DNA from 3 places in the Bacillus thuringiensis genome. Region 3 is predicted to be linked to each of the others. Evidence: riboswitches for the same ligand, from Rfam matches in the RefSeq annotation. Region 3 holds a riboswitch; each other region holds the start of a gene.

Region 1 (3,290 bases), 2.1 Mb from region 3:
TGGAACAGCTTTAATTAGAAGATCAGCAGCTTCTTTCGGTTCCTTAATTGCAAAATTATAACCTTCTGTCGTTGCACTCATAAACTTTTTCACAAAGTCTTTATCTTGCTTCGTATGTTTTTCACTCGTAATAATAACAGGACTATAGAAATCAAGCGCTGGATCTAAGTCCTTCACCATAATCGTATTTAACTCTTTTCCTTGACGCTTCGCTTCAATACCATCCCAACCGTAATAAATCCATTCGAAATCTGCATCACGGCCGATTGATTTAAAGAAATCTGTTTGTCCTAAGATAATTTTTTCAACTTTATTAAAATCAGCTTGATGCTTATCCATAATCGTCTTTAATGTCGCTTCTTCCGCTGGTCCTCCCCAGCCGCCATAACGTTTACCTTCAAAAGCTTTCGGTGACGTCATATTATCTTTCTTAAGCGATGCAAAAGCTGAAGTGTTATGCTGAATAATCGCGCCTACAGACACAACAGGGATCCCTTCCACACGAGCTAACGTTACATTTTCTTGTGCGCTTATTGCGAAGTCAGCTTTTCCTGATGCTATCATTTGCTCTGCTGTTACATTGTCACCTGGTTGAATAATTTCTACATCTAATCCTTGCTTTTTGTAATAATCTTTCGCTTGCGCTACATATAAGCCAGTATGATTCGTATTTGGAAACCAATCTAATACTACTTTTACTTTTTGATCTTTACTTGCGCTTTCTTCTTTCTTCGCCGGATTACATCCAGCCACACCTACTGCTAATAAGGCAGCTAACATAACTTTTAAACCTTTTTTCATTTTCTGCCGTCCTTTCTATATATCCATGGTGCTGTTATTCTTGCCATAAACTCTACGATAAAATACAGGCATAATGTCACCATAACGATGATTGCTGCAACACCAAATACTCGGGCAGTCAAAAAGGATTTTGTAGCCCTCGTAAGCATAACCCCTAATCCTTCACTTGCACCGAGCCATTCTCCGATAATTGCCCCCATTACGCTATATGTAACTGCAATTTTTAAACCTGAGAAAAAGTATGGGAGCACTGCTGGAAATTTTACTTTCTGGTAAACTTGCCACTTTGTCGCCTTCATTGTTTGTAACAGCTTCAACATGTTTTTATCTACTGTTTGAAAACCTTCTAAAATACTAAGCGCAATTGGGAAGAAACAAACGAGTATTACGACCATTACTTTTGGCAACATCCCATATCCAAACCAAATAATAAATAGCGGTGCAAGTACAACGATTGGAATTGTTTGCGAAATAACGAGCAATGGATTTATTAAAATACGAAATAACGGTATAACGTCCATAATAATTGCGATGCTCGTCCCCAATAAAATTGCAAAGAATAGTCCAATTATAACTTCCTGCAGTGTTTGCATCGTATTTGGTAATAGTAAATCTTTCATCCCAATTAATTCTTGAACAATGGCAGAAGGCTTTGGTAAAATCCACGGTTCGATTTTAAATAATGAAACAGATCCTTCCCATATTGCAATGAGAAGGATAAGCCAAATAGTTGTAATAAGTTTAGATTGCTTCTGGTTTTTCATATTCATCACGGTACTTCCAAACCTTTTCATCTATTGTTACACCAGTGCTTGGACGATAATGGATTTTAATAGAAGTAATCACTTCTTCTGCTCCAGCATCGACGCAAGCTTGTTGCGCACGTTTAACGACATCAAGAAGTACATCTAATTCTCCTTCCAAAGTTGTTTCCATTGCCCCTACTTCATAACGAACTCCCGATTGTTGCACAACTTCAATTGCTTTATCGACAACAGAATATACATCTTTCGTTTTCGCTTGTGGTACTACTGAAAATGACATTGTAACTTGTTGTGACATAATAAAATCCCCCTTATAAAATTAAATTTCAAAAATAAGAAAAGGCTTTCCTACTGCGTAGGAAAGCCTTGTATGCAAGTTATTATAGAATAACATATGCTACATCACTTTAAGTAACTCCCTACGCTGGCATTATCCAGATCAGGTTGAGGGTCGATGTTTACTTACATCCTCTCAGCCAATTGGCTCCCCGGTCCTTAATTCGTTTTCATTGTAGCATGATTTATTTTATTGAACAAACAAAAGCATGCATAATCATTTCATTATTTTTGGAAAATATCCAACTTTTTCACCATGAGCTAATAACTGCTGTATAAATTCTTTATTGATTGCTGGTACTATCAATTCTTTTTTCTTAATCCATTCATTCGTTCTACGTGTACCCATTACAATTTCAGATTGCTGCGCTCCATCTCCTGCAACTTGAGAAGCAATTAACTCAGCTACTACTTCATTTCCCTTCGCTAATTCAAGTCCGGTATTTACATATTCTGAAAGTGGAACCATTTCAAGATTGTATCCACACTCTCCAATTAGCTGTATAAATTGTTCAAACTCAATTTGATGTGGATGACAGATGTGCAACGTTTCTCCATCTATTTGTGAATCTTGTACATACGTTACAATTGATTTACTAGCAAAATCAATTGGTGTGAAATCGATTCCCCATTTCACATTAGGAGCTTGTCCAATAAGTAGCATCGCTTTAATAAGACGATAGAATGCGTTTCCTTCGATATTTTGTTGGAATACACCTGTCTCTGAATGACACGCTAAGTTACCTGCACGATAAATATTTCCACGGACACCCTCTTGTATCGCTTTACGAACAAGGTTTTCTGCCTGTAATTTGCTATCAGAATACACATTCTCTAACTCTACATCGTAATTAAAATCACCTGTTTCCACATATGTGTCCCATTGCTCTATTGCTAATTCTATCGGAATACCAATTGTTGAAATAAAGTGGAATGATGCTCCTTCTTCCGCTAGGGCTAACATACGACTCGTTCCTTGCACATTCACATTTTCAAACTGGGCTACATCTCCAAAATGTCTTACATCTGCACCGCAATGAATCACCGTATCAACTTTGGAGTGAATAAATTTATCCTCATCCATACCAAGATACTCTGCCCCAAGATCACCAGGTACTGCTGTTATGCGTTGCAACCATTCTTGACTTATATCTTTAAAGTAATTTGTTAATGTATTAACAATTCTTTGTTGTATATCTTGCGTCGGTCTTACTAAGCAATAAATATGTGCTGTTGTATCTTTTAATAATTCATACAATATATGTGAACCTAAATAACCTGTAGCTCCCGTTAAAAAGATATTTGAAACTTTGCTGTCTGTCACTTCATTTATACGGGAAATTGGATCTGGCTCATGTATAACTTTATATTCATGGAATACTTCTTCTT
Region 2 (3,290 bases), 1.7 Mb from region 3:
TAGCATTATAAATATGGGCAATTTTTTGTTTTAGTTGTACTTGAAATGATTCCATCATAATTTCTAATGCAACAAAAGCAATAATAATAGATAAAAATACAATGTTTGTATTGTAAATGATTAAACAACAGATTAAACCTAAAAAGGCTACGTATTCAATTATAAGAGGTATATTGCGTGGCATACAATTTACCTAACTAAATATGGCAGTGGATTTACTGCATTTGTTTTTTCAAAATTCCATTCTCCATTATGTAATTCAAAATGAAGATGTTGCCCGTATGAATGACCTGTGTTTCCCATATGACCTACTAATTGTCCAGTTTGTACTTGATCACCAGTTTGTACAGTGCGATCCTTCATATGGGCATAAACAGTTGTATATAATTTCCCATTGATTTGATGCGCAATGAACACAACATTTCCATAGCTAGCTGAATAATAAGATTTCACAACTTTACCTGCAGCAGCAGCTTGGATAGAGACGTTCCCTGGAGCGGCAATATCTATACCATAATGCATTTGTTCCCAGCGTATATCAAAGGTTGAGCTAATTCTTCCTTGAGCAGGGAATTTGAAAGCAGCTGGAATAGATGAAGGTTGCTCTGTTTTAGCTTGTGGTTGATTTTGTACTACATAGTGTTTTGCTACATATCCGTATCCTGTGCCAAAACGAATTTTATACCAAGTTCCTACAGTTTCTACTACTTGTACTTGTGTACCGTTTTGTAATGAACCGAGTAGAGCGCTACTTGTACTAGTGTTGCTACGTACATTCAGATTAGGTGTTGCAACAGTATATTTTGTATTATTTTGAACGGTGATTCCTTTTACTAAGGGCTGTGAACCATTAGAAACGAATGCTTTTTGTACGTAACCTGTTTGGCCATTGTGTGATATTTTATACCATTCGCCTTGATCTTCTTGAACGGTAATGAACTTGCCATTTGGTAATACATCTAAAATGGAAGATTCTAAATTAGGTTCAGAGCGAACGTTTAATGCATTAGCATTGACGATGTATTGATCATTAGATTGAAGTTTGTTTTTTAGTAAAATAGCATCTTTTTGTACATAACCTACTTTATTATGAACAGATACTTTATACCAACCATTAGTTGTTTCAAGGATGTTCACTTTTGTATTAAAGCGAATTGTATCAATTGATGTGCTTTTTACGTTATCTTTTGTATGTAATGCTACTTGATCGACTTTGACATACCCAGTTTTAATATTAGATAATTGTTCAGCGTTTGCTTTTTGTACATTTGTTTCACCCATAGAAGGAAGTAAAGAAGCAATCGCTACAGTAGTTGCTGTTAAAGCAGTAGCTTTCATATTCATGGAATAGAGACCTCCTCTAGTTGTATAGTTGTAATTTTATTATAGTATAAAGATATAATATAGTGGGTGTATTCACATAAATGTAATATGAAATCAATATAAAAATAAATTTTTTGAGGATAATGATTCCCTTTTATACAATTAATTGGGGTTTTATTTTCTAAAATAGAATGTATGTATTTTATAACTTCAATATTTTGTTGATAATTAAGAAAATTAAAACAGTTGATGATGTCTTATTAGGGTGTTATACTGACAGTGATAATTTTATAGTTTGCTAGGAGAGCTGGTGTTGCCAGCTGAGAGTAGGCCGTAAGCCTTTGATCCTTTTTATTACCTGATCTAGATTATGCTAGCGTAGGGAAGCAATTCGGACACTAACAATGAGTCCCCGTTTCTTTGCGTATAGAAACGGGGCTTTTTTATTTGAAAATTTCATATTGAAACCACTAGGGGTGCTTGATTTGCTGAGAGAGGAATAATCCTTAACCCTTATAACACCTGATCTAGGTAATACTAGCGAAGGGAAGTGGAACATCGAATAAATGTATAATTTTATTTGCTGTAACCACTTCTTATATATAGAAGTGGTTTTTTATTTAGATACATATATTGAAAGGGGATAGAGAAATGAAATTTTGCGATAGATTATTAGAAACTGTGCAACCAGTTTGGGAGATGAGTCATAATCATCCGTTTGTAGTGGGTATGGGAGATGGCACGTTAGAAAAAGATAAATTCCAGTATTATATTATTCAAGATTATTTATATCTGCTAGATTATGCAAAGTTATATGCGATTGGTGTTGTAAAAGCAACGAATCCACAAGTAATGGGAAAGTTCGCTGAACAAATTGATGGAATATTAAATGGCGAAATGACAATCCATAAACAATATGCAAAAAGACTTGGAATTTCTATAGAGGAGATAGAGTCTGCGAAACCATCTGCTAAAAATTTAGCTTATACAAATTACATGATGTCTGTATCTCAAAATGGCACACTTGCGGAATTAATAGCAGCGCTTCTTCCTTGTATGTGGAGCTACTGGGAAATTGGAAAGCGTTTAAATGATATTCCTGGAGCAAGAGATCATGAGTTTTTTGGTGAGTGGATTCAAGGATATAGTTCGGAAGAATACGGTAATCTTTGTATTTGGTTAATAGATTTATTAAATGAAATGGCAGTTGGAAAGTCTGAGAAAGAACTAGATAGATTAGAGGAGATTTTCTTATATTCCAGTCGATTTGAATATTTATTCTGGGATATGTCCTATCGTAAGGAGATGTGGGGATTTGAGGAGGAAGAACATACTACAGTTTCATAATGTTTCTTTTCATTACGATGAGAAACCAATCATCCATGAATTAAATGCTTCTATACATGAGAAAGAGTTTGTCAGTATTATCGGACCGAGTGGATGTGGGAAAAGTACTTTATTTCGCCTTATTACAGGCCTAGAGAAGGTAAGTACTGGACAGATAGAACTGACAGAAACAAAGCACCATCCTGTAGGGTATATGCCGCAAAAAGATATGCTTTTGCCGTGGAGAACAATTATTGAGAATGCCGCCTTGCCGCTAGAGTGCCAAGGTGTACAGAAGAAAGAAGCACAAGTAAAGGCAAAGGAACTGTTATATAAATTTGGTTTACAAGGATATGAGACAAAACATCCGAAAGATTTATCTGGTGGTATGAGGCAACGCGTATCTTTTATCCGAACTTTATTAACGGGCGGGGAGATATTGTTATTAGATGAACCGTTTAGCGCGTTAGATGCTTTAACGAAGGCCTCTTTACAAGAATGGTTGTTTGAACAATGGCAAGAGTGGGAAAAAACAATTTTATTCATTACTCATGATGTTGAAGAAGCGTTATTTCTTTCGAACCGAGTTTTAGTAGTGGAACAGCAGCCGATAACGACTTTGACTGAGCGGATTGTACCGC
Region 3 (3,290 bases):
CTTCTTTATCAAAAAAATCCGGTCGTGTCATTTGTGAGAATCCAACTCATCACGCTGCACTAAAGCTGTTCCGCTTACATGGCCTTGAAGTTCATGGGATTGATATGAATGAGGATGGTATTGATACGAATGAAGTTGAAAAAAGCTTGCGTGAAAAAGATTTTGATTTTGCATATTTAATTCCTTCTTATCATAATCCAACTGGTATTGTTACGAGTTCAGAGAAAAGAACGGAATTGATGAGATTATTCTCAAAATACAAGGTTCCTATTATAGAGGACGGATTTAATGAAGAATTACGTTATTCAGGTTCACATTTAGCTCCATTATTAACGTTTGCTGGAGCTGGCAATAATGTGATTTATATTAGTAGCTTTTCAAAGGTACTTTTCCCTGGTTTACGTGTAGGCTGGATTATTGCAGATAAAGAGCTGATTCATTATTTAGAAAGCGTAAAAAGAGCAAGAACGATTCACACATCTACGTTAGATCAAGCTGTTCTGTTTCAATATTTACATGAGGGATATTTTGAAAAATATTTAAAAAAGGCAAGATCTGTTTATAAGAAAAAATATGATTTAGCTGTCGGGGCATGTAACCAGTACATTCCTTTCAAAAGAATGACTGGAGATGGTGGACTTCATTTATTTATAGAGCTAGAAGAGCATATGAATGCTCGCACACTTTTACAAAAGTGTTATGAGAAAGGCGTTACGTTTTCACCTGGAGATGTTTTTTACTCTGGTGAAGAAGGAACGAATACTTTCCGATTAGGATTTTCACGCTTGAAAGAAGAAGAAATAGTTCGGGGAATCAAAATAATTGGTGATACAATAAAAAATGAAATTTGGAGTTGAGGGAATGAGAATTGGCGTTATTATGGGCGGGGTATCGTCTGAAAAGCAAGTATCAATTATGACTGGAAATGAAATGATCGCACATTTAGATAAAAGTAAGTATGAAATAGTTCCAATTACATTAAACGAAAAAATGGATTTAATTGAAAAAGCGAAAGACATTGATTTTGCATTGCTCGCATTACATGGAAAATACGGAGAAGATGGGACAGTTCAAGGAACACTGGAGAGTTTAGGGATTCCTTATAGCGGAAGCAATATGTTATCTAGCAGTATATGTATGGACAAAAATATTTCGAAAAAGATTTTACGTTATGAAGGTGTAGAAACACCAGATTGGATTGAACTTACAAAAATGGAGGATCTAAATCTTGATGAGTTAGATAAGTTAGGATTTCCATTAGTGGTAAAACCAAACTCTGGCGGATCGAGTGTCGGGGTGAAAATCGTTTACAATAAAAATGAATTGATCTCAATGCTAGAAACTGTATTCGAATGGGATTCTGAAGTAGTAATTGAGAAGTATATAAAAGGTGATGAAATTACATGTTCCATTCTGGATGGAAAACAGTTACCTATAGTTTCAATTCGACATGCAGCCGAGTTCTTTGATTACAATGCAAAATATGATGATACTAGTACAGTTGAGGAAGTTATCGAACTTCCAGCAGAAATTAATGAACGTGTAAATAAAGCATCACTTGCTTGTTATAAAGCATTAAAATGTAGTGTTTATGCAAGAGTTGATATGATGGTGAAGGACGGAATTCCATATGTAATGGAAATTAATACATTACCAGGGATGACACAATCAAGTTTATTGCCAAAAAGTGCAGAAGCAGCGGGAATTAGTTATAGTAAACTATTAGATATGATTATTGAAACATCATTAAAAGTGAGAAAAGAAGAAGGTTTTTAAGATAGTTATATAACGAATTCTTTTGACAGTTTCACGAAGTATGCTATGATGAATACATTATAAAAACAAAATATTTATCCACTAGGGGGGCCTTTTATAGGCTGAGATCAAATGTGATTTTGAGACTCTTAGTACCTGATCTGGTTAATGCCAGCGTAGGGAAGTGGGAAAGACGTTGCTATTTAATGAGTAAATAAATACTGTCAATTTCACTTTCTTTACGCCTGTAAAGAAAGTTTTTTTATTTTACAGCTTTAATAATTGTGGATAAATACTTATATTTTATACATTATTGGAGGGATTTTAATGACTTTTTCACAATCATTACGTAAAGAAGTAGATTCAATTTGGGAAGCGAGTTTTAACCATCCTTTTGTAAAAAAACTTGGTGAAGGAACGTTAGATTTAGCTAGTTTTCGCTATTATGTGCTTCAAGATTCATATTATTTGAGTCATTTTGCTAAAGTACAAACTTTAGGAGCTGCAAAAGCTCTTGAATTAGAGACGACAGCTCGTATGGCACATCATGCTCAAAATACATATGAGGCAGAGTTATCTTTACATGAGAATTTTGCTAAAAAGCTAGGGATAACAAAAGAAGAAAAAGATAATTTTATTCCTGCACCAACTGCATATGCGTATACTTCACATATGTATCGTGCTGCGTATGAAGGACATTTAGGAGATATCATTGCAGCAATTTTACCTTGCTATTGGTTGTATTATGAAATTGGTGAACGCTTAAAAGAGTGCCAGCCGGAAGAGCCAATTTATAACGAATGGATTTCTGCTTATGGATCTGATTGGTTCCGTACGCTAGTTGAAGAACAAATTACACGTTTAGATACTATCGCTGAAAAAGTAACAGAGGCAGACCGCAAGCGTATGAAACAGCATTTTATTATTAGCAGTCAATATGAATATTCATTTTGGGAAATGGCTTATACATTAGAAAAATGGCCAGTGGATACAGACGTAAAAGATGTAATTGGATGAAGAATAGATGTAATGTTATAGATAGGTATGGATAATATCTATCTATATATATTTCTTATCAAATTTGCGCAAAGTCGATAGTGCTGAGGAAATGCTGAAATGGCATATCGATAAGTTAGCTAGTTTAATTGTCTACGCATTAAATGGATAAACTACTGTCACATATATTTTACAATAAAACGGATATGTTACTAAGCTAACTTCAGATGCACAACGTAATGAGATGAAATTTTACCTTGAACGTAAAGCTTGGAGGTATGAAGTTAAATAAGAAAAGAAACCCGCACTGTTAGCTGTAACGGAGTTGTTTTTTCTTTGCAGGAATTTCTAAATTACCATGAAGTGCTGTTAACACAATATGCAAATATGCATATTGTGTTTTTTTGAGTTCTTTTTGTGTTAAAATCAAATATAGAGATATGGAAAAATAAAGAAGTAAAAGCAGGAATATCCAATGAATTTTGAGAGGTGTTATATGTTTACAAATAAGAAATTAATTCGATTTGGTTTATCATTGT

What was found. A riboswitch is a leader RNA that binds a small molecule or an ion and turns the genes downstream of it on or off. The one in region 3 is predicted to bind thiamine pyrophosphate.
Region 1: linked by a shared signal. The riboswitch ahead of AC241_RS02225 (MTH1187 family thiamine-binding protein) and the one ahead of tenA (thiaminase II) in region 3 are both predicted to bind thiamine pyrophosphate.
Region 2: linked by a shared signal. The riboswitch ahead of tenA (thiaminase II) and the one ahead of tenA (thiaminase II) in region 3 are both predicted to bind thiamine pyrophosphate.

The regions. Positions count from the first base shown of each region.
Region 1 covers NZ_CP012099.1:424,592-427,881, reverse strand. Annotated here, with positions in the region: gene AC241_RS02235 (ABC transporter substrate-binding protein) at 1-801, opposite strand, end outside; gene AC241_RS02230 (ABC transporter permease) at 798-1,571, opposite strand; gene AC241_RS02225 (MTH1187 family thiamine-binding protein) at 1,543-1,863, opposite strand; TPP riboswitch at 1,965-2,066, opposite strand; gene AC241_RS02220 (non-ribosomal peptide synthetase) at 2,119-3,290, opposite strand, start outside.
Region 2 covers NZ_CP012099.1:750,101-753,390, forward strand. Annotated here, with positions in the region: gene AC241_RS03875 (hypothetical protein) at 1-184, opposite strand, end outside; gene AC241_RS03880 (SH3 domain-containing protein) at 190-1,344, opposite strand; TPP riboswitch at 1,614-1,725, shown strand; TPP riboswitch at 1,786-1,889, shown strand; gene tenA (thiaminase II) at 1,975-2,670, shown strand; gene AC241_RS03890 (ABC transporter ATP-binding protein) at 2,639-3,290, shown strand, end outside.
Region 3 covers NZ_CP012099.1:2,485,851-2,489,140, forward strand. Annotated here, with positions in the region: gene pdxR (MocR-like pyridoxine biosynthesis transcription factor PdxR) at 1-857, shown strand, start outside; gene AC241_RS12780 (D-alanine--D-alanine ligase) at 862-1,776, shown strand; TPP riboswitch at 1,850-1,955, shown strand; gene tenA (thiaminase II) at 2,083-2,772, shown strand; gene AC241_RS12790 (DUF3937 family protein) at 3,227-3,290, shown strand, end outside.